One region of the Streptomyces sp. NPDC104367 genome, then DNA from elsewhere that is predicted to be linked to it. Evidence: riboswitches for the same ligand, from Rfam matches in the RefSeq annotation. Region 1 holds a riboswitch; each other region holds the start of a gene.
What was found. Region 1 has a riboswitch for cyclic di-AMP ahead of ACZ619_RS40950 (transglycosylase SLT domain-containing protein). Riboswitches for the same ligand answer to the same signal wherever they lie in the genome.
Positions count from the first base shown of each region.

Region 1 (5,556 bases):
CCGGAGTCGGCGACGGTGGAGTGGTAGACCTCGTTGGACTCGCTGTCGTAGCCCCACACGTCCGTGCCGTTGTGGATGAGGCTGTACTCGGCGCCGCTCTCCAGCAGCGACACCTTCTGCTTCTCGGGGCCGTCGGCGGCCACGCGCAGGGTGTGCGTGCCGGAGGCCAGCTCGGTGAGCTTGGTGGTGGGGTCGGCGGACGAGCCGTCGCCGCTGCCCTGCGTGGCGCCCGACAGCAGGCTGCTCTCCAGACCGCCGAGGTCGGGCAGCCCGAGGTCGGTGCTGATCTTCACGGTGCCGGACAGCTGCTGCACGTCCGACTTGGCGATCTTGTCGATGAGTTCCTGCGCGGTGATCTTCGGCAGGTCCGGGTCACCGGAGTCGGCGAGCGCGGGGACCAGACCGATCGTGGCCGCGGCCACCCCCATCACCGCGACCGGGACCACGTATCGCGCGGCCTTGCGCCGCCGCTCGGCGCGCGACTCGTCGTCGGTCAGCGCTTCCGCCGTGCTGTCGTCGGATTCGTACGGTGCCATGTGTGCCTTACCTCCGTCGTCGGCGGCGGCCGTCCTCGCACGTGTCCCACCCTGAGCCGCCATTCTCACCCAAATCAGTGAGTGGTGGTGATTTCCGTGGTTTCCATCTCACCAAATCGGGGGCACGGAAGCGTCAGACCCGGGAGCCAACTCCGCGTACGACTGGGGTATGACACCGGGGTCGCGGTGTCCCCACCGACCCGTAGGGGTCGTGCGGCTCAGGCACATGGGAGAGCCGCGGCAGATTCCCGAACTCCGGGCAGGCGGGCAGGCGGGCAGGCGGGCAGGCGGGCAGGGTCAGCCGGCCCGGTGGACCACCGCGTCGCACAGCTCGATCAGCGCGGCCTTGGAGTCGCTCTCCGGCAGCGGGGCCAGCGCGGCCCGCGCCTCCTCCGCGTACCGGACGGCGTCCCGGCGCGCGTGGTCGAGCGCCGGGTGCGTCCGCAGGGCCGCCAGGGCCTGCGCGTGCCGTGCGTCGTCGGTGAGGTCGGAGTCCAGCAGCTCGCACAGGGCGATGTCCTCGGCGAGCCCCAGCCGGGCCGCCCGCTCCCGCAGCCGCAGCACCGGAAGGGTCGGGACGCCCTCACGGAGGTCCGTCCCCGGGGTCTTCCCGGACTCGTGGGAGTCGGAGGTGATGTCCAGGACGTCGTCGGCGAGCTGGAAGGCGACGCCGAGCCGTTCACCGTACTGGGTGAGGACGTCCACGACCGTCTCGTCGGCGCCGGACATCATCGCGCCGAAGCGGCAGGAGACCGCCACCAGCGAGCCGGTCTTGCCGCTGAGCACGTCGAGGTAGTGCTCGACGTGGTCGCGCCCGTCCGTGGGGCCGGCCGTCTCCAGGATCTGGCCGGTCACCAGCCGTTCGAACGCGAGGGCCTGGACCCGCACCGCCTCGGGCCCGAGGTCGGCGAGGATCTGCGAGGCGCGGGCGAACAGGAAGTCGCCGGTGAGGACGGCGACGGAGTTGCCCCAGCGCGTGTTGGCGCTGTCGACACCGCGTCGCACGGAGGCCTCGTCCATGACGTCGTCGTGGTAGAGCGTGGCGAGGTGGGTCAGCTCGACGACCACGGCGGACGGCACGACGCCGGGCGCGTAGGGGTCGCCGAACTGCGCGGCGAGCATCACGAGCAGCGGCCGGAACCGCTTGCCGCCGGCCCGCACGAGGTGCTGGGCGGCCTCCGTGATGAACGGGACCTCGCTCTTGGTGGCCTCTAGCAAGCCTTCCTCGACAGCCGTCAATCCGGCCTGGACATCGGCTTCCAGAGCCTGGTCCCGCACGCTCAGCCCGAACGGCCCGACGACGGTCACGAGGGGTCTCCTGTCTGCTGGTGTCTACTGGCGCTTACACGGTTTGTCGATAGGTCGCTGCCATCACTCAAGTCAGCGTATCCGGTCAGGATTCGATCACCGAGGGCGCCCACGGTTACACCATGGGCGCTATCGGATCACGACCGGTATGTTTTTGATCAGCCGATACGACCTGACATCCCCTGACTTAACAGGATGTGCCGACAGTTGTCCCGAACCGGGACACGAGCCGTGTCCCGAACCGGCTCCGGCGCCGGACCCGAGGGCGGACCGCCCGGCCACCCGTCACCCGGAAACGCCCACGCCTCCCCCGCCGACGTCACCTGCCCGGACGCACCCCTTCCCTTCCCCCTTTCCCCACGACAGCCGGAACACCACCGCCACCCATGACAACGACGCGCACCACGGTGGAGGTTCCGCCCTCGCGGTGGACACGGGGAGCCGTTCCGCCCCCACGTGACCAGAATCACGCGAGGCGTACGCGACCGGAGAGGGCGCCTCCACAAAGACCACGCGTGACCGGAATGACTGATTCGCACCTTTCTAGCCGAAATTCCTCCCGCTCGACACCCGAATGACGACAGGGCGACCATTCGCCCGGCCTGGGGAAAGCGAAACCGCCAAATCCCCCATGTCCGATTCGCCATAATTTGAGGTTTCGTGAAGTGGGTCACGCGAACCCAGGCGCGACAAGGGGTGCGCGACACCGCTTCCTTTCCTTTCCCTGTGGGTGAGTTGAGGGTTGGCAGCCGCAAAGGATCAAGCACCTCATACGCCTCAGATCAAGGTCAATAGGTGCTTTGTGTGAATCCACTACTTGTTCCGGACATGTGCTCTCGCATACGTTCCCGCTCGCCGGGCGGACGCCGAATCCTGCCGCCGCCCGTCTTGACCCATCGACGAGTTCATTCGCATGGCAGGAGCGGGGGACCCAGGTAAGTCGCCGGACCGGGCGACCGACGTCACTGACGGACGTCGTTTCCGGAACGGCTAGGGGTGAAGTCGCATCGCCTTCGGGCGGCGCGGCCGGGCACACTCCCCGAGCCCGAACCCGACAGCTCACCTCGCAGGCGACGGAGAGGAACTTCGCCATGCCTGCTGCCGCCCAGCCCCGCCGCACCCGCATCGCCCGCACGCTCGCCGTCGTCGGCGCCGGTGCCGCCGTACTCGCCCTGCCGATCTTCGGGGCGACCACCGCCTCCGCCACCACGGCCACCACGGCCACCACGGCCACCACCACGACGGCCACGACGACGACCGCCGGGTACCCGAACAACCTCGACGGCTGGATCCGCGAGTCGCTCGCGGTCATGGGCCAGAAGGGCATCCCGGGCAGCTACAACGGCATCTACCGCAACGTGATGCGCGAGTCCTCGGGCAACCCGCTCGCCATCAACCTCTGGGACTCCAACGCGGCCGCCGGCATTCCGTCCAAGGGCCTGCTCCAGGTGATCGACCCGACGTTCAACGCGTACCACGTGTCCGGTACGTCGTTCAACATCTACGACCCGGTCGCGAACATCACCGCCGCCTGCAACTACGCCGCCGCGCGGTACGGCTCGATCGACAACGTCTTCGGCGCGTACTGACCGACGCCGTCGGCCGACACCGTCAGGTGAAGAGTCTCTCGAGGACGACGGCGATGCCGTCGTCCTCGTTCGACTTGGTGACCTCGTCCGCGACCGCCTTGAGTTCGGTGTGGGCGTTGGCCATCGCCACCCCGTAGGACGCCCAGTCGAACATCGGGATGTCGTTGGGCATGTCACCGAAGGCGATGGCCTGTTCCGGGCTCAGCCCCAGATGGTCGGCGGCCAGCGCCAGCCCGGTCGCCTTGGTCACCCCGCACGGCTGGAGTTCCACGGTCCCCGGCCCCGACATGGTGACCGTCGCCAGCGACCCCACCACCGACCGCGCGGTCGCCGCCAGCTCGTCGTCCGACAGGGTGTGGTGGCGCAGCAGCACCTTGCTGATGGGCGCGCACCACAGGTCGTCGCGCCGGTCCACGCGGAGCGCGGGCAGCGTCGGGTGGGGCATCAGGTAGCCCGGCTCGATGAGCGTGAGCCCGTCCACGCCGTCCTGGTCGACGGCCGCGTACACCTGCCCGACCTCGGCCTCGATCTTGCCGAGCGCGGTCTCCGCCAGTTCCCGGTCCAGGGTGACCGACCACAGCAGACGGTTCGTGCCGGCGTCGTACAGCTGCGCGCCCTGGCCGCAGACAGCGAGCCCCGTGCAGCCGAGGTCGTCGAGGAGCGGGCGCACTCTGGGTGCGGGGCGGCCGGTCACGACGAGGTGGCGGGCGCCGGCTGCGGCGGCCCGCGCGAGCGCGGCGAGCGACCGGTCCGAGAGCGTGTCGTCGGCGCGCAGCAGTGTGCCGTCCAGGTCGGTGGCGATGAGTGCGTACGGGGAAGGTGCGGCCATGATCAGAGAATACGGACAGCGCGCCCCTGAGACTCACTGTGCGTTTCGGCCTCAAGTGACGCCCGTCCGCTCCGTGATGGGGCGTTGTCAGTGGGGCGCGTTACGTTTGCGGTGAGTCGATGGCACCGATCTGGCGGGGGCGGACGTGGTGGCGGAGGGGGCGGGAGCGTTCCGGGCGCATCTGGTGGAGGCGGCGACCGGGGTGCTGGAGCGGTTCCCGGCGGAGTTGCGCCCGGAGATCTACGCGCTGTCGTTCCGTATCTGGCGGGTCGACCACGACGACCGCAGACCCTTCGTGGCGATCGGCTACAACACGGAGAGCCAGTACGAGGCCGAAAGACATCCGGCGGACCCCGGCGAGGCCCGCTGGAACTACGCCTGCTGGCTCCTGGACGGCTTCGAGACGCTCGGCAACTGCCCCGAGGACCCGGTCGGCGGCGCGCTGTACACCGAGGAGGTCCGGCGACTCGGACTCTGGTTCGACGGGGACGGTGACGATCCCGAACTGGACGCCGAGCGGGAGCTGTTGGGGCTGCACTTCGCCGACGCGTGCATCCGGCTCGCGCAGGACCTGCATGCCGGGGGCCGGATCGAGAAGGTCCTCGGGCGGCCGCTGCCGGTGGTGGTCTTCGACATGTACTGCCCGGGCTGGGAGGTCGAGGCCACAGAGGCGGCCAACCCGCCCGGGCTGGTCGAGGAGTTCCTGGCCTGGCAGCGGGCGGCCGAGGAGGCGTAGCCGGTACGGAGACCACGGGGCGTCAGGCGTGGGCCGCCGCCAGGTGCCCGGTCAGGCGCGGTGAGGCGAACTCCGTCCCGCACACGAACCGCATCACCGGGCCGTACGAGGACGCCGCGGGCAGGCCGGTGAAGTAGAGGCCGGGTACCGAGGAGACGTATCCGGCACCGAGTCTCGGGGCGCCGCGGCTGACCGCGACGCGGGTGCGCAGTCCTGGGCTCAGGAAGTCCATGGCCGCGATGTCCACGCGGTAGCCGGTGGCGGCGATGACATGGTCGGCGGTGAGCCGGTCGATGCGGCCGTCGTGGGTACGGACGGCGAGTACCGCGGCGCCGGCGGATTCTCCGGCGCCGGTGACGGCGGCGACCTCGCGGACCTGGACCTTGCCCTCGAAGCGGTCGCGCAGCCACCAGGCGCCGAGCGGGCCGAGGACCCGGCGGACCAGGTAGTGGCGGGTCCGCTCCGGGAGGCGGCGGTAGGGGTGCGGGTAGTAGCTGAGCGCCCACAGGGACCAGGCGCGGCCGAACGGGGACTCCGGGCGCAGCCGGGGCTGGTCCC
Region 1 is NZ_JBVJND010000044.1:57,628-63,183, reverse strand. Features, by position in the region: gene ACZ619_RS40960 (LolA family protein) at 1-536, opposite strand, end outside; gene ACZ619_RS40955 (polyprenyl synthetase family protein) at 834-1,844, opposite strand; cyclic di-AMP (ydaO/yuaA leader) riboswitch at 2,732-2,932, shown strand; gene ACZ619_RS40950 (transglycosylase SLT domain-containing protein) at 2,936-3,433, shown strand; gene ACZ619_RS40945 (HAD family hydrolase) at 3,456-4,262, opposite strand; gene ACZ619_RS40940 (hypothetical protein) at 4,408-4,998, shown strand; gene ACZ619_RS40935 (FAD-dependent oxidoreductase) at 5,021-5,556, opposite strand, start outside.

Region 2 (5,556 bases), on a different contig from region 1:
GGGCGGCCTGGTTCGCCGCGCACCTAGCGCGCGGCTCGGCGCTCGTGGCCGAACTGGCCGACGCGCCGGGCGAGGTGGCCGGGTTCGCCGCCTGGGGGCCCTGGCGCGAGCTGGACGGCTACCGGCACACGGTGGAGAACTCGGTCTACGTACGCGAGGACAGGCAGGGGCTCGGCATCGGCTCCGCGCTGCTGGGCGCCCTCGTGACCGCGGCGCGCGAGGCCGGCCACCATGTGATGATCGCCGGCATCGAGTCCGGGAACGCCTCGTCGATCCGGCTGCACGAGCGGTTCGGCTTCGAGCACGCCGGCACGGTCCGGGAGGTGGGCATCAAGTTCGGGCGCTGGCTTGATCTGACGATCATGCGGCTGCCGCTGGCCTGAGACGCCGGCGCGGGTGCTCTGGCGACCGATTAGGGTGACCGCGTGGCGAGAGTGCGGTTGAGCGTGGCCGAGCGGCGGGAGGAACTGCTGCGGGCCGCCATCGAACAGATCGAGGCGCGGGGCGTGGCGGCGGTGCGGATCGCCGACGTGGCCTCGGCCCTCGGGGTGAGCAACGCACTGGTGCTGTACCACTTCTCGACGAAGGAGAAGCTGGTCTCCGCCGCCTTCGCGTATGCCGCCGAGGACGACCTGGCGCATCTGCGCAAGCTGCTGGGCCGCCGGACGACCGCGTTGCGCAGGCTGCGGGCGGCGGTGCGCTGGTACGCGCCGACCGGGCAGGCCAAGGGCTGGCGCCTGTGGATCGAGGGCTGGGCGGTGTCGCTGCGCGAACCCGCGCTGCGGGACGTCACCAGGGAGCTGGACCAGCAGTGGAAGGCGGCGCTCGCCGAGGTCGTCGCCGAAGGGGTGGCGGCGGGCGAGTTCCGGTGCCCCGACCCGGCGGCCGCGGCCCTGCGGCTGACCGCCCTGCTGGACGGGCTGGCCGTCCAGCTCACCTCGTACCCGGGGTCCGTGGCGCGCTCGCGGGCGCAGGAGTGGGTCGACGAGGCGCTGGCCCGCGAACTGGGCCTGCCCGAGGAGCGTTGAGGGGCGGCCCGCGGTGAGGCCACCCCTCGCACCGTGCCCCGCGCGCCTCAGGCCACGGAGGCGATCCGCATCTTGATGTCGTCCGGGGAGAGCGCCCCCTTGGCCGTCACATGGTCGCCGGACGACTCGCCGCGCAGCCGCCGGCCGATCCACGGGACCAGGTACTCGCGGGCCCAGTGCACGTCGTCGCGGCGGACCTCCAGGGTGCCGCGCGGCGGCAGCGGCGGCCAGGGCTGGTCCGGGTCGGCCGGTACGTCGACGCCGAGCACCTGACCGGCGCGCAGCGCCACGCGCGTGTGCCCCTCGGGGGACAGGTGCAGCCGGTCGCCGTCCCAGGCCCGCCGGTCCTGCACCGTCTTCAGCGACCACAGGTCCAGGACCGGGCAGTCGTACCGGTCGGCGATGGCCCGCACATGTCCGTTGTACGTGGCGATCTTGCCGCGCAGATGCTTGAGGACGGGCACGCCCCGGGTGTCGAAGCCGGTGGTCACCATCACCGTGCCGACGGCCTCGGTGAGTCGGGCGACGGTCCGCTCGAACCGCTCGGCCACCTCGTCGGGGTCGGTGCCGGGCCGGATGATGTCGTTGCCGCCCGCGCAGAAGGAGATCAGGTCCGGGGCGAGCGCCAGGGCCTGGGGCACCTGGTCCGCCACGACCTGGTCGAGCAGCTTCCCGCGCACGGCGAGGTTGGTGTAGTCGAAGTCGCCCTCGGGCCGTCGGTCCGACAGCAGTACCGCGAACCGGTCGGCCCAGCCGACGAAGGCCCCGTCCGGGCCGGGGTCGCCGACGCCCTCGGTGAAGCTGTCCCCCACCGCCACGTACGACCCGATCACTGATGCATTGTCACTCTTCGAATCGTCTGCCACATCGGAACATGATTCACCTTCGACTGTGACCTACGCGACCGTAATAAGGGGTTGACGAACGGTGAGATAAGACACTTCTAAATACTTTGCCAAGCTTGGAATAAGGGTCTGATCAGGGGCGTTGAAGGGGCAATCCCCAGACCCGGAAGTCGCTGATCCGGAAGTGGCTCCAGGTGGTGCGGAACGCGAAGTGCCCACCCGTGTAAGGCTCCGGGTCGGTGTAGTCGAACACCAGCCGGCCGTTGTTCCACCAGCGGACCACCGGGCCGTCGGAGACGATCCGGACCCGGTTGGGTTCGTTCGCGACGAGCAGGGGCTCGGTGTAGTCGTAGATCAGCGGCCGCACGCCGGGTTCGCCGACGTAGCGGCGCAGCCGGGTGGTGGTGTTGTAGTTGGCGCCGTAGCCGGCGTAGTACGTGGTGAGGTAGTCGTAGTCGGCGAGCGCGCCGCTGCGCGGGGTGGCGAACAGGTCGTTGGGGGAGCGGACGTCGGTGGCGTTCCAGAAGTTGTTGAGGTCCGAGACGCGGTCGTAGGCGCCGCCCGCCGACACCGGGGTCGCGGTGTACTCCAGGACGTACGGCCCTTCGAGGCGGCGCCGGAACCAGACGGTCGCGCCGGCGGGCACGTCGACCTCCAGGACTCCGCGGGACGCGGTGACCGTGCCGCCCCGCTCCAGTTCCACGAACCACTGGCCGAGGCCGTGGCGGAAGTCGTCCCGGGCGATCGGGCGGCGGTGCCGGGGGGCGGCGCTCGCGGCCGCGGCGGGGGCCAGGGCCGCGAGGGCGGCTCCGGCGGCCAGGGCTCCGAGGGCACGGCGGGTGGTCGTCATGGGGCGGGTTCCTCCGGTACGGCGGGGCGTGAGAAAGCGCTTGCGCCTGACGGGGATCACTGTGCCGCCGCACCGGCCCGGCTGTCGATGCCCCGGGGGTGCCCGCCACAGGAAAGCAACACGCCGAAGGCCGGACCCGGGGATCGGGGGTCCGGCCTTCGCGTGTGTGCCCGGCCAGGGGGCCGGGGAGCTCCTCGGGTCAGCCGACGGCGAGGCCCTTCGAGCGGAGGTAGGCGACCGGGTCCACGTCCGAGCCGTAGTCGGGGGTGGTCCGGATCTCGAAGTGGAGGTGCGGGCCGGTCACGTTGCCGGTGGCGCCGGAGAGGCCGACCCGCTGTCCCGCCGTCACGGTCTGGCCGGCCGAGACGGAGAGGGCGGAGAGGTGGCCGTACTGGGCGTAGTGGCCGTCCGCGAGCCGGATGACGACCTGGTTGCCGTAGGCGCCGCCCCAGCCGGCCGTGACGACCGTGCCGGAGCCGACGGCCTTGACCGGGGTGCCGGTCGGGACGACGAAGTCGACGCCGGTGTGGTAGCCGCTGGACCACATGCCGCCGGACACGTGGTAGCCGGTGCCGACGGTGGCGCCGCCGACCGGGAGGGTGAAGCCGGAGGCGGTCGCCGCCGAAGCGGCCGGGGAGGAGGCGGTGTTCGAGGAGGACGCGGCGCCGGAGTCCGCGGCGCCGCTCGACTCCTCGGTGGCGTTCGACTTCGCGGCGTCCGGGGCCGTGGTGGCGCGGCCGCCGAGCGAGAGCTTGAGGCCGGGGTGGATCAGCGAGGGGTTGTCGCCGACGGCCTGCCGGTTGTCGGCGTAGATCCGCTGCCAGCCGCCGCGCACGTCGTGGTCGCGGGCGATCTTCGACAGGTAGTCGCCGGGCACCACGGTGTACGTGCGGTGCACGGAGCCCGCGGCGGCGGACCCCTCGGCGGCCGCCTGGGTCACGGCCGTCGTCCCGGCGGTCGCGAGCGCTCGCGCCGCCGTTCCGGAGACGGACTGCGAAGTGGCCGCGTGGGCGCCGGTGGCCCCCATGAGCGGCAGGGCCAGCGCGGCACCACCGGTTCCGGCGACGGCCATCGAGCGGGTGAGACGCTGGGACTTGGGGCGGCGGTGCTTACCCTTCGCGGGCATGACGCATTCCTCTCCGGCGCCTGCGAGGTGAGCTGTCGGGTTCGGGCTGGAGCTGCCCGGCCACGCGCGAGGCATGGCTGCACCCCTGGCCGTCCCGGGAACCGGAACAGGCGGTCGTACCTGGTGGGTCCCCCGCTCCTGCCGGGCACGGGTGAGTGTGTGGGGACTCCGGACGGCGGCAGGATTCGGCGTTCCGTCCGGATGCGTGGCGAACGTAAGCGAGCGGGACGCGCCCGGACAAGCGGCCGCTTCCCTGCGTCCGGGTTTCGCTTGATCCGTTACCGGAATTCCCGGTCACCCTCCGTGAATTCGATCGACGCCGGCCTTTCAATCCCCCTGAAAAGCATCCGAATTACGTGAGCGTGACGCGCGACGGACGGTCACGAATATGACGCTCCTCACGCACGTCACGCCACGTCCCCCTATTCCAGAGCGAGTTGTAACCAAGCAGCCAATTCGGGCAGAAGGTTCAGATGCGGCACAGTCGGAGAACCGTCGCATCCAGGTCGCCATGCAGTCCGGTGCGCAGTCCGTGGTGCAACAGAACCGCCCCTCGGTGCACTTCGCCCGTTTCGCGGCATTCGTACGACGCCGCCGGGTCGAGCCCCCGCAGCCGCAGCGCCGGGGCCGGCTCGCCGTAGCTCTGCGCCTGGAGCCAGGCGAGGACGACGCTCTCGTCGCCGAGTGTGTACTGCACCGCGCTGAGCCCACCGGTCGGCGGCCGCAGCCGGTACTGGTCGCCGCGCTGCACCAGCGGCCGGATCTCCTTGTAGAGCTCCACCCAGCGGCCGGCCTCGGCGAGCTCCTCCTCGGTCCACCGCGAGAGGTCGCCGCCGACGCCGAGCGCCCCGGCCATGGAGCTGACGAAACGGAAACGCAGGCTGCTGACCCGGCCGTTGAGCTGGTGGTTCGGGCTGTCGGTGACCCAGGCGGACATCACCCGGGCGGGGTGGATCTGGCTGAAGCCGTGCTGGATGGCGAGCCGGTCCAGCGGGTCGGTGTTGTCGGAGGTCCACACCTCGTCGGTGCGGCTCATGATCCCGAGGTCGATACGGCCGCCGCCGCCCGAACAGGACTCGACGGCCACGCCCGGGTGGGCCGCGCGGAGCCGGTCGAGCAGGGCGTACAGCCCGCGGACGTGGTCGACCCACAGGCGCTGCGGGTAGGGCTCGCCGGGCCAGCCCGCGTCGGTGAAGCAGCGGTTGAAGTCCCACTTGAGGTAGTCGATCGGGGCGCCGGACAGGAGGCCGTCGAGCTGCTCCCAGAGGTACTCCCGGACGTCCTCGCGGGCGAGGTTGAGGACGAGCTGGTTGCGCAGCTCCGTCCGCCTGCGGCCCTGCTGGTACTGGACCCAGTCGGGGTGCGCGCGGTACAGCTCGCTGTCCGGGTTGACCATCTCCGGCTCGACCCAGACGCCGAACCGCATGCCGAGGTCGTGCACATGGTCGGCGAGGGGCTTGAGGCCGTTCGGGAAGCGGTCGGGGTTGGGGGTCCAGTCTCCGAGGCCCGCGCGGTCGCTGGTGCGGGCGCCGAACCAGCCGTCGTCGACCACGAACAGCTCGACGCCGATGGCGGCGGCCCGCCGGGCGAGAACGCTCTGCTGCTCCTCGGAGATGTCGAAGGTGGTGGCCTCCCAGGAGTTGAACAGCACCGGCCGGTCCCGGTCGGCGTCCGGGACGACGTACGCGCGCTGGTAGGCGTGCCAGG
Region 2 is NZ_JBVJND010000001.1:328,320-333,875, forward strand. Features, by position in the region: gene ACZ619_RS01480 (GNAT family N-acetyltransferase) at 1-383, shown strand, start outside; gene ACZ619_RS01485 (TetR/AcrR family transcriptional regulator) at 426-1,028, shown strand; gene ACZ619_RS01490 (SGNH/GDSL hydrolase family protein) at 1,076-1,861, opposite strand; gene ACZ619_RS01495 (DUF6250 domain-containing protein) at 2,007-2,723, opposite strand; gene ACZ619_RS01500 (M23 family metallopeptidase) at 2,923-3,849, opposite strand; cyclic di-AMP (ydaO/yuaA leader) riboswitch at 3,854-4,013, opposite strand; gene ACZ619_RS01505 (alpha-galactosidase) at 4,319-5,556, opposite strand, start outside.
Region 2: another riboswitch for cyclic di-AMP. It lies ahead of ACZ619_RS01500 (M23 family metallopeptidase); the one in region 1 lies ahead of ACZ619_RS40950 (transglycosylase SLT domain-containing protein).

Region 3 (5,556 bases), on a different contig from region 1:
GTTGTAGGCGTCCGCGCCCGCCTCGCGCAGCCGCTCGGCCTGGCCGTCGGAGAGCAGACCGAGACAGGCGCACACCTCGACGCCCTCGTTCTGCTCCTTGATCGCCTTGATGGTGCCGGCGACCCGGTCCACGTCCCGGTCGGTCGGGCCGCGCCCGGAGGCCACCAGGCAGACCCGCTTGGCGCCCCCGGCGAGCCCCGCGGCGGCCGCCCTGGAGGCCTCGTCGGGTTTCAGCCAGCTGTACTTGAGGATGCCGGTCGAGGAGCCCAGCCGCTGCGAGCAGTAGGAGCAGTCCTCCGGGCACAGGCCCGACTTGAGGTTGACCAGGTAGTTGAGTTTCACGCGCCGGCCGAACCACTGCCGGCGCACCTTGCCGGCCGCGGCCACCACGTCGAGCACGTCGTCGTCCGAGGTCGCCAGCACGGCGAGCGCTTCCTCGCGGGTCGGCAGCTCGCGCCGAAGCCCCTTGTCCACCAGCGTGTTCAGCAGGTCCATGAGAGCCGATCCTGTACTACGAGGCTGCCCCGGGCCAAGGAGAGTTCGCACAACCCTGGCAGATCGACATGTGGGTATCACCACACAGTGGGTGCCCGACGGTCCCGCTAGGGTCTGTTCATTGCCTACAAAATCACCGGAGGGGTCATGGCGTTCGGCTGGATCGACGAACAGGCGGAGCTGCGCCGCCGCGCCGGACTCGAACGGACCCTGCGCCCCCGTCCCGCCGATTCGCCGCTGCTGGACCTCGCGAGCAACGACTACCTGGGCCTGGCCGGCCATCCCGAGGTCGCCGAGGGCGCCGCCGGGGCGGCCCGGACCTGGGGCGGCGGAGCCACCGGCTCCCGGCTGGTGACCGGCACGACCGAGCTCCACACCGAGCTGGAGCGCGAGCTGGCCGAATTCTGCGGGTTCGAGGCGGCCCTGGTCTTCTCCTCCGGCTACGCGGCCAACCTCGCCGCCGTCACCACGCTCGGCCCGCACGGCTCGCTGATCGTCTCCGACGCCCTCAACCACGCCTCCCTGATCGACGGCTGCCGGCTGGCCCGGGGCACCACCCAGGTCGTCGGGCACGCCGACCCGGACGCGGTGCGCAAGGCGCTCGGCACCCACGAGGGGCCCGCGGTGGTCGTCTCCGACACGGTGTTCTCCGTCGACGGCGACGCGACCCCGCTCGCCGCCCTGGCCGGGGCGTGCCGGGAGCACGGCGCCGGGCTCCTCGTCGACGACGCGCACGGGCTCGGCGTCCTCGGGGACGGCGGGCGGGGGGCGCCGTTCGCGGCCGGGCTGGCCGGTGCCGACGACGTGGTGGCGACCGTGACCCTGTCCAAGTCGCTGGGCAGTCAGGGCGGGGCCGTGCTGGGTCCGGCCCGGGTGGTCGACCATCTGGTCAACGCGGCCCGCACCTTCATCTTCGACACCGGTCTGGCCCCCGCGGCGGCGGGGGCGGCGCTGGCGGCCCTGCGGCTGCTGCGGCGCGAGCCCGGGCGCGCGGCCCGGGCCCGCGAGGTGGCCGCCGAGCTGCACGCACGGCTGACCGCCGCGGGTCTGGAAGCGGTACGGCCGGACGCCGCGGTGGTCTCCGTGCGGGCACCGTCCCCGGAGCGGGCCGTGCGATGGGCGGCCGACTGCCGGACGGCAGGTCTGGCCGTGGGCTGTTTCCGTCCGCCTTCCGTGCCGGACGGAGTCTCACGGCTCAGGCTGACCGCCCGGGCCGACCTCTCCGGGGCCGAGATCGAACGCGCTGTACGGGTGATCGGCGAGACACGACCATGAGTCGGCGTGACACGGCCGGGTGCCGCTCGCGGGTGGATACGGGTGCGGTTCCGCGCTGATCAGTCGGTGAACACGGCCAGGAAACCCGTCCAGCTCTCGGGGGAGAAGAGCAGCGCGGGTCCGGCCGGGTCCTTGGAGTCACGCACGGCGAGCAGTCCGGCGGGCGCACCGGAGTGCGGCCGTGCGGTCTCCACGCAGTTGTTCGCTCCGGTGCTGTGACTGCTGCGCAGCCACCGCACGCCGAGCAGATCGGTACTGGAAGGAACGTGCCGAGGCAGTGCAGTCATGGTGCCTCCTTACGTGCCGTCACTTATCCCGGCGATGAAATCCAACGAGTCCTCGGGCGAAAGCGCGTGGATCTGAAGGGTGTCGAAGGCCTCCGCATAGGCCTGGAGGTCTTCTTTCCGCTCCAGGTAGAGGCTACTCGTCAACTGGTCGAGAACAACCACATCCAGATCAGAAGTGCTCGGAAATGAGAAGATTACGAAAGGGCCGGTGATGCCGATATGCGCACCGGCCTGGAACGGCAGCACCTGGATCCGCACCTGGGGCAGCCTCGCCGCCTCCATCAGCCGGTGCAGCTGGCGGGCCATCACCCCCGGGCCGCCGACCTCACGGCGCAGCACCGCCTCGTCCAGGACCGCGCTCAGCCGCAGCGGCGGATCGTTGCGCAGCACGTCCTGCCTGGCCAGGCGCACTTCCACCAGGGTGTCCAGCGCCTCGTCGTCGAGTCCCTCGGCGGCCACCCGGGTGACGGCCCGCGCGTACTCGGACGTCTGCAACAGCCCCGGTACCACCGAGGTCTCCAGCGTGCGCATCGCGCTCGCCTGCGACTCCAGGCTGATGAAGTCCCGGTAGGCGGGCGGCAGCACCCCGCGGTAGGCGTGCCACCAGTGGTGCCGTCCGGCCGTGTCCTCCGACCCCGCCAGCACCAGCAGCAACTCGCGCAACTGCCCCTCGGTCACGCCGTAGGCGTCCAGGAGTAACCGCACATCGGCCGGTTTCACACCGCTGGCGCCGGTCTCTATCCGGCTCACCTTCGACTGGTGCCAGCCCACCAGACGGGCGGCCTCACCGCTCGTGAGACCCGCACCGGTGCGCAGCATGCGCAGTTCGGCGCCCAGTTTTCGGCGGCGTACCGCGGGACCGTTCTGCATGGGCTACTCCTTACTCCTTCCGGGCCGCCCAAATACGGTCTGGGGTCGCAGAGTTCACCGCTTCGAGCGACAGATATATGCACATCTTGGTGGATCGCTCCCCGTGACCGGCCCGGTAATGGCAGTCTGGCGAAGAAGCACCAGTCCGGGACCGTACTCGAACCATCCGCACCGTGTCGGACTACGGTCCCGAGGAAAGGGACGACGTCGCCATGGCAGACCATCTGGAAGCATCCGTCACTCTGCCGAGCGATCCCGCCTCGGTCTCCACGGCCCGCTCCTATGTGCTGGACACCCTCGCGGAGTGGGGACTGCCACCGCAGACGGAGACCGCGGACACCATCCGCCTCATCGTCTCGGAACTCGCCACCAACGCCGTACAGCACACCTTCGGACAGTCACCCACCTTCACGGTGGACATCGCCCTCGACCGCGACGAACACCTCCACATCGGCGTCACGGACAGTCACCCCCGCTTCCCCAGGAGACTTCCCGCCGCGGTCCAGCAGGACAACGGGCGCGGCATGGTCATCATCCGCTGGCTCACCGCCGAGTGCGGCGGCAGACTCCGGGTCCGCCCGACCCGGGAGGGCGGCAAGACCGTCTCCATCGAACTGCCCTGGACGGTGCCGGCCGGCACCGTGACCGCGGCCGGCCAGCAGGAACCGTAGCCCCGAGTCCCCGCCGGCCGGCACCCGGTCGCCGGGTCAGCTCACCCGGCCGTACCAGACGCTCCTGGTCCAGATCTTCTGCAGCTTCACCACGTCCCCGGTCTTCGGGGCGTGCCAGATCTTTCCCTTCCCGGCGTAGATGCCGACGTGGTACACGCTGGAACCCGAGTGGAAGAAGACCAGGTCCCCGGCCTTGCGGTGGCCGGCCGAGATGTGACGGGTCTTGTTGTACTGCTGGGCCGCCGTACGCGGCAGGCTCTTGCCCGCCTTCTTGAACGAGTACAGCGTCAGCCCGGAGCAGTCGAACCGGTTCGGTCCGCTGGCGCCCCACCTGTAGGGTGACCCCTTCTTCGAGGCGGCGACCTGAAGCGCCTTCGTCGCCATCGTGGCGGCCGAGGCCTCGGAGGCGACACCCGGGATCACGATCGAGCCGCCGACGGCGGCGATCGTCAGCGCCGAGGCCGTACCGGCCCTGGCCATGAGCGACGGGACACGATTGAGCGCAGTCATGCGCAACCCTTCGTCAGCCGCCTGTGAAGGATGACCTGTCGGATTCGGGCTGGCGAAGTTGCCCGGCCGCTGACGCGGCTTCACCCCAAGGGCTGCTCGGCCCGGTCATGGCGCGACCGTTCCGGCGACCCGTCTTGCTCGGGTCCTCCACTCCTGCCGATGCACTTCTGTCGACGGGTCAATCCGGGCGGCGGCAGGACTCGGCGTCCGCCCGGACCGCCCCGCCGCTGTGGCGGGGGCTTGTCGTCAGACAGGGATCTTCACTCACGTGTGTCCGAAAATCCCAATGGAATCGGGGATTTGTGGGGTTACTCACCACCCACCCGTTCGGGTGGACAATGCTCTGTTCGACTCAACGCCAACTGCCCTGCGTAGCCCCGGACCTGCGCGAAAGCACTCCAGGGGCTCCCTCGGACCCGCACGTCGAGCGGGTCCGCCGGTCAGGTAAAACCACGCCGCGCTCCGCTGAACGGGGGTAACCCCGTTGGGTCGTTTCGACTCCGGCCCGGACGCGGCCTCGACGGCCGGGCCCGCGGCCTGCGCGCGTCAGCGTACGCAGTCGGGCGGGAGCGCGACGCGAGCGGTCCGGCGCTCACCGTCGAGCACCCGCAACGCCCGTGCCAGCGTGTCCCCGTGCAGCTCCGTCTCGCCCCTGCCGTGCATCAGGGCCAGCGCGTCACGCAGCTCGGAAGCGGCGCGCACCAGCGCCTGCGCGGCGCGCAGGCCACGATACGTGTCCTCGTTCTGCGCCGGGTTGATACGGCCCAGCAGATCGACCACGTCCAGATAACGGTCGATCAACTCGCCCTCGGCGCGGGTGAGCGCGGGCAGCGGCGGAAGTTCCGGTGGCAGCATCGGCGGCTCACCCCGCGTCCGGCAGGCCGAGCGAGCCCCTGCGCTCGGGCATGACCAGGTCCACCAGCCCGTACGCCAGCGCCTGCCGGGCGTCCAGGACCAGGTCCCGCTCCATGTCCTCGCGCACCTGCTCCGGGGTGCGCCCGGTGTGCCGGACGAGCATCTCCTCCATCAGGGTACGGACCCGTTCCAACTCCGCCGCCCGGATGGCCAGATCACTCGGCCGGCCCCGCACCGGTTCCGGCAGGGACGGCTGCTGGAGGAGAATGCGCGCCCCCGGCAGCGCGGACCGCTTGCCCGGGGTGCCGGCCGCGAGCAGGACCGCCGCCGACGCCCCGGCCTGGCCCAGGCAGACCGTGGCCACGTCACAGGTGACGTACCGGACCGTGTCGTAGATCGCCGTCATCGCGCTGAACGACCCGCCCGGCGAATTGACGTAGAGCGAGATGTCCTGCTCCGGGGCGGTGTGCTCCAGGTACATCAGCTGGGCCGTCACATCGTTCGCGGAGACCTCGTCCACGGGCGTGCCGAGGAACACGATCCGGTTCTCCAGCAGCTTCGAGTACGGATCCAGCGTGCGTTGCGCGGCACCG
Region 3 is NZ_JBVJND010000013.1:68,602-74,157, reverse strand. Features, by position in the region: gene bioB (biotin synthase BioB) at 1-495, opposite strand, end outside; gene ACZ619_RS20795 (8-amino-7-oxononanoate synthase) at 643-1,770, shown strand; gene ACZ619_RS20790 (DUF397 domain-containing protein) at 1,830-2,057, opposite strand; gene ACZ619_RS20785 (helix-turn-helix domain-containing protein) at 2,067-2,927, opposite strand; gene ACZ619_RS20780 (ATP-binding protein) at 3,140-3,598, shown strand; gene ACZ619_RS20775 (C40 family peptidase) at 3,635-4,108, opposite strand; cyclic di-AMP (ydaO/yuaA leader) riboswitch at 4,112-4,291, opposite strand; gene ACZ619_RS20770 (hypothetical protein) at 4,655-4,963, opposite strand; gene ACZ619_RS20765 (ATP-dependent Clp protease proteolytic subunit) at 4,971-5,556, opposite strand, start outside.
Region 3: another riboswitch for cyclic di-AMP. It lies ahead of ACZ619_RS20775 (C40 family peptidase); the one in region 1 lies ahead of ACZ619_RS40950 (transglycosylase SLT domain-containing protein).